One region of the Enterococcus wangshanyuanii genome, then DNA from elsewhere that is predicted to be linked to it. Evidence: predicted binding sites of a transcription regulator. Region 1 holds the regulator's gene; the other holds the start of a gene.

Region 1 (3,153 bases):
AGGGTGACCAGGAGTCAAACTTTCCCATTGACGGAAACCTTTCAAATCATCGATAGAAACGTTATAACCTGCTAAATGAAGCAAACTATATAACATCGCTGAACCATGCCCGGCAGAAAGAACGAAACGGTCTCTGTCTGCCCAGTTTCTTGAGGTTTTAGGATTTACTTTTAAGTGTTTTGTCCAAAGTGCATAGGCCATAGGGGCTGCCCCCATTGGTAATCCAGGATGTCCTGAATTAGCTTTTTGAATCGCTTCGATACTTAAGGTACGAATGGTATTGACGCCTAATTGATCAGTGTTGTCGAACAAAAAAATCATCTCCTATTTAGGTTTTTTTTACCTTTATTAAGTCCATTTTAGCGTATTTCTTTTATGAAAGCAATTACTTTCAGTAAAAAAAACTGAAATTATTTTCTATTATGCAGCCCTTTTTGCTTTTGGATTTTCTTTAATTTATCTGGGGTCACATCTTTTCCTTCCGGATCTACGACCTTCATCCCTTCGATATGATGACGCATGCCGCTGCGGAAGGTCGCTAAATATTCTTGTCTGAGTTCGTTCTGTTCTTTTTTTTCAGTTTCTGATAATCCGCTCTCCTTTGCTTTTTTAGCAAGTTCATTGATGCGGTTCATTTTTTCTGGTGATAGCATTTATTGTCCTCCTTTAATGAAAGGTTAGCAAAAATCTTGATAGTAATCATAATAAGAAATAAGAGTTTACTTTCCATGTCTATCTTATAAGATGTATTATAAAAATACAACCATATTCTAGATAAAACAATGTTCTTACCCTTTTTTTTGCATATAATAATACTTTTAACAAAAAATACGAACGCTTGTTTGATTCCTATAGAAAACTATGGTACACTAAATTTATAAATTGAAAGAAGGTGCGGGTTTTGGTGAAACGTACAGATACAAGACAAGTCGAAGTATTAAAATATATATATGAACAAGTCGAACTTAAAGGCTATCCTCCAACCGTTCGAGAAATCGGAAAAGCAGTAGACCTATCCTCTACTTCTACTGTTCATGGACATTTAGCACGTTTAGAAAAAAAAGGATTGATCCTAAGAGACCCGACTAAACCTCGAGCGATCGAACTGACTGCTGAAGGATTGGAAAAAATCGGTATCAAGCCAACAGTCATTCCTATGTTGGGGGTGGTTACTGCTGGTGAACCAATCCTAGCTGTTGAAGAGGCATCGGATTTTTTCCCATTGCCGCCTGATTTACAATCCGAAGAAAATTCACTATTCATGTTGACGATTCGCGGAGAAAGTATGATCAACGCTGGAATACTGGATGGTGATCAAGTTATCGTTCGTAAACAAAGTGCTGCAGCAAATGGGGACATTGTTATTGCAATGACAGATGAAGATGAAGCAACATGCAAGCGATTCTTTAAGGAAACAGACCATATTCGCCTACAACCTGAGAATGATGCATTAGAACCGATCATTCTGCCTAATGTTAGTATTCTTGGTAAAGTTGTTGGTTTATACCGCAATCATATTTAATAAAAAAGTTAGCAGAATCTTCTACAGACCTGCTAACTTTTTTTACTCTTCCTGCTCTGGGCAGACTTTCCTTTGGTATGTTTCAAACTGATAAGAATAGTAATTTTGTTCATCCTGCTCACCAGGGCTAAGATTGATCAACGTCCAATCTTCCCAAGAAACTTCTGGAAATACTGAATCTCCATCAAAAGTATGGCTGATCACTGTACGATATAAAACGTCACAGTAAGGTAAAAATTCCTCGTAAACTTTGGAACCGCCAGCTATAAAAGTAATTCCTGAAAATTCTTGGGCATAGGCCAGTACTTCGTCTATATCATGAACAACAATAACGCCAGAAGCCTTATAGTTTTTGTCCCTCGTCATAACGATCGTTTGTCGATTAGGCAGCGGACGACTTCCCATTCCTTCAAATGTTTTTCTTCCCATGACGATTGTATTATCCTCCGTCATTTGCTTAAAAAATTTTAGATCATTTGGCAGATGCCACGGCAATCGATTTTCCTTTCCGATCGTTCCCTGTTCATCTTGTGCCCAGATAGCTGCTAACATAAAATGCTCCTTTCAAACTTAAACGGCGATAGGTGCTTTGATTGCTGGGTGAGGATCATATCCTTCTATTACAATATCTTCCATTTCAAAATCAAAAACAGATTCCTTTTCTTGGTTCAACTTAAGTGTAGGAAATGAACGAAGTTCTCTTGATAACTGCTCTTTCATTTGATCAATATGATTTGTATACAAATGCGCATCTCCAAGAGTATGGACAAAATCCCCCACTTCTAAGCCCGTTTCGTGAGCAATTAGATGAGTCAATAATGCATAACTAGCGATGTTAAACGGTACACCTAGAAAGACATCTCCACTACGTTGATATAATTGACAGCTCAATTTACCATCATTCACATAAAATTGAAACATAGTGTGACATGGAGGTAAAGCCATTGAAGGCACATCTTCTGGATTCCAAGCAGAGACGATCAATCGACGTGAGTCTGGCGTTGTTTTGATCATCTCAATGACATTTTTCAGTTGATCGATAAAACCGCCGTCTTTTGTTTCCCAATGACGCCACTGCGCACCATAAATATTACCTAGCTCTCCATACTTAGCAGCAAATGCTTCATCTGATACGATCTTTTCACAAAACGCTTTGTGCTCGGCCTCGTAGCTTAGTTTAAATTCGTCATCCACTAATACTCTACGACCAAAATCTGTCATATCTGGTCCTCGATAATCTTCGCTTTTAATGTATCGCTCAAAGGCCCACTCGTCCCAAATATGATTATTATGCTCCAATAAGTAACGAATATTCGTGTCTCCTTTTAAAAACCACAACAACTCGCTTTTGATCAAGCCAAAAGGAACACGCTTTGTCGTAAGCAATGGAAACCCTTGAGATAAATCAAAACGCATTTGATGACCAAAAATACTTTTAGTCCCAGTTCCAGTCCGATCTTCTTTTACATGTCCCTCTTCTAAAATTTTGCGGCCTAGTGCTAAGTATGCTTCTTCCATCATTATTGCCTCCTAATTTTCTGCAAATTCACTCAAATATTCCCAACGTTCCAATTTTTCTTCTAGTTGCTGTTCAACAGTCGTTAATTCTGTTTGCAGTTGCTGAAGCTTTG
Region 2 (3,153 bases), 780 kb from region 1:
CCGGCAGGCGTGCGATACTTTCTTTGATAAAGGGCAAAATTTCTGGTAAAAAAGTTGTTTCAGGAAAGTAAGCCATTACTAAAGCACCCTCTTTGATATGGGTGAATTGTTCTTTATCTAAAAGCTCACCATATAAATCACTTTGAAAGTTCTCCACATCTAATGCATCTTCGATTGCTACGCCGCTTGCTCCAGCTTCCATCATGATATTTGAGATTGCCTCAACTGCTTCACTAGCTGTTTCTACCTTTACTTCTGTCCATTTCATAAACGCACCTCTTTAATAGCTCGGATAGGCGATATATGTGTCGCCATCCGCTTTTTGATAGTTTTGTACTGCTTCATTAAATGCTGTATCAGACCATTTCAGTTCAAAAATTTCCTGCTCTTCATCTGTTAAAAAGTCCAGTAAGTCACTTTGACCTTCTGTTAAAACTTCATTTAAGTAGTCAACCAGACCATCTAAAATAGATTGCTTGATCCCTTTTTTTCCTTCATAGGGGATCACAGCTAGATAGTCTTCTTCATCTACTATTGTCTTTTCAGGATTAAATAATAAAATACCATCTTCAAATTCAATGATTTCCTCTTCTGACAAGGTTCCTGCGGCATCATCGATTTGTTCATGTGCACTATTTTCAGCAAATAAACGAAAAACGACTTCAATCGAATGATTTTTAGTATTCCAGTCAAGAGCCACATCGTATTCTGTTATTTTCTTCGTCAGTTGTTCATCCAAATAAGTTAACATTGTTGGTTTTTTCATTCTACTTCTTCCTTCCAGCCAAACGTTGTTTGGTCGATGTCACTTCTTTTTTGTTTTGAGATATAAGGGTTTCCGGAAACCACATATCTCAAAGGTAACTCTGTCCAAATTCCTTTATTAGGAATGCCGATTCTGGGAAGCGCAATAATTTTTTGCGGCTGCTTTCTTTTTTCCGGAACGATCCTAAGTGTACTATCAAAGATCGATCGTCCATATGACTCTTTGGTAATGCCTAAAGCACTGACTAATTTCCCAGGGCCATTTGATAGCTCCGCACCTTTTCTACCATTACGATTCGCCTCCATTTGTTCAAGTCCTTCGACAGGTTGGATCGCCCGAATCATAACTCCTTGCGGTATGCCTTTATCTTTTGTGACCATATTCAAGATTAAATGGGTATGCATCGTATATAAATAGATTGTTCCTGGTTTTTCATACATTGCTCTTAATCGAGGTGTTTTTCGTAAACCAAAGCTATGAGCTGCTTCGTCATCAGGACCCAAATACGCTTCTGTATCCACAATATACCCAGCTAGTGTGCCTTCTTCTGTTTCATGCTCTAAATACATGCCCAATAAAAACTGAGCGATTTCTTCTGTTGATTTTGTATTAAAAAAATGGATCGTTTCATTCATTATTTTTCACCACTTTCTATCATACACGAAATAACTGCCTTTATCCATTGAACCACTAACATTTCGTGTGATAAATCAAGACTTTCTCTTTATAAACATAAAAATCTCAAGCGATAACAAACATATGTTCTTTGTGGTATAATAAATAATTATAGAACGAAAAAGGAGGTTCAACGATGCAGCAGCCTTTAGCTTATCGTATGCGCCCACGTAATTTAGATGAAGTCGTAGGTCAAGAACATCTTGTCGGTCCTGGAAAAATCATTCGCAGAATGGTCGAAGCCAAAATGCTATCATCAATGATTTTGTATGGTCCTCCCGGAACTGGAAAAACAAGTATTGCTAGTGCCATCGCCGGCTCAACAAACTATGCCTTTCGCATGTTGAATGCCGCAACAGATACAAAAAAAGACTTGCAGATCGTCGCAGAAGAAGCAAAAATGAGCGGCACTGTGATTTTACTTTTAGATGAGGTCCATCGCTTAGATAAAACAAAACAAGATTTCTTACTGCCTCATTTGGAAAATGGTCGAATCATCATGATCGGTGCAACAACTGAAAATCCTTATATTACGATCAATCCAGCGATCAGAAGCAGGACACAAATTTTTGAAGTCAAACCTTTGAATGAAACAGATATAAAAAAGGCGATCAACGATGCTTTATCTGATACTGAACGCGGTCTAGGAGACTATCCTGTCGTGTTAGAAGAAAAAGCTCTTCACCATTTATCCCGCGCAACAAATGGTGATTTGCGCAGTGCGTTGAATGGTCTTGAGCTTGCGGTAAAATCCACACCTAAATCAACAGACGAGAAAATCGACATCACTCTTTCGATCATTGAAGAATGTGTTCAGCGAAAAGCTTTGACTCATGACAAAGATGGCGATGCTCACTATGATGTTATCTCTGCTTTTCAAAAATCGATCCGCGGCAGTGATGTTGATGGTGCTCTTCATTACTTGGCCCGTTTAGTCGAAGCTGGAGATTTACCAATTATCTGCAGGCGTTTGATGGTCATTGCCTATGAAGATATCGGTCTAGGAAATCCAGCAGCAGCAGCACGTACGGTTACTGCCGTTCAAGCTGCAGAAAAATTAGGATTCCCAGAAGCACGGATTCCTTTAGCAAGTGTTGTCATCGATCTCTGCTTATCACCAAAATCAAATTCAGGAATCAGCGCGATAGATGCTGCTTTGGCAGATATTCGTGAAGGGAAAGCAGGAGATGTCCCTGATCATCTACGTGACAGCCACTATTTTGGAGCAAAAGAATTAAATCGAGGACTAGGTTATCAATATCCTCACAATTTTGAAAATGCTTGGGTCGATCAACAATATTTACCAGACAAAATAAAAAATGCACATTATTATGAGCCCATCGATACTGGTAAGTATGAACAGGCCTTGCATCAGCAATACCAGCGAATTCAAGAGTGGAAAAAATCTGGGAAAAAATCGAAATAAAACGATCTCAATTTCAAGCTCTCTCGTTGCTGTTTAAATAATCTTGTGCTATTATAAAGATGGTAAATCTGTGATGTGCGCGTTGTCTTTTTTGTGTGTTGACCGAACATTTTATTGATATCTTGGGATCCTTCTGGTACCTAAGCTGGTAACATGCCTTATCATTTGGTAGTTCGAAGCTGTCAGTCGTGGAACCCACCTGCTTTATTTGCGGGTTCAATACTATAGGACGAATAACGGCATCGACGGATTTTCCTTTTTTATTAGCTAGTTGAACAATTTGCTG

Evidence for each region. Region 1 encodes LexA, which represses DNA repair genes until DNA is damaged. Its sites were predicted from a motif close to CNAACANNTGTTNG; they were not measured.
Region 2: the regulator LexA is predicted to act here: its motif matches at 1,519-1,532, upstream of CC204_RS06630 (replication-associated recombination protein A).

What each region holds. Positions count from the first base shown of each region.
Region 1 covers NZ_CP021874.1:601,058-604,210, reverse strand. Annotated here, with positions in the region: gene tkt (transketolase) at 1-312, opposite strand, end outside; gene CC204_RS02865 (DUF896 family protein) at 411-653, opposite strand; gene lexA (transcriptional repressor LexA) at 902-1,522, shown strand; gene CC204_RS02855 (dihydrofolate reductase) at 1,565-2,074, opposite strand; gene CC204_RS02850 (thymidylate synthase) at 2,093-3,040, opposite strand; gene CC204_RS02845 (ABC-F family ATP-binding cassette domain-containing protein) at 3,053-3,153, opposite strand, start outside.
Region 2 covers NZ_CP021874.1:1,381,721-1,384,873, forward strand. Annotated here, with positions in the region: gene prmA (50S ribosomal protein L11 methyltransferase) at 1-268, opposite strand, end outside; gene CC204_RS06620 (DUF3013 family protein) at 281-766, opposite strand; partial or broken gene CC204_RS06625 (DNA-3-methyladenine glycosylase) at 732-1,401, opposite strand; gene CC204_RS06630 (replication-associated recombination protein A) at 1,578-2,867, shown strand; RNA gene ssrS (6S RNA) at 2,930-3,123, shown strand.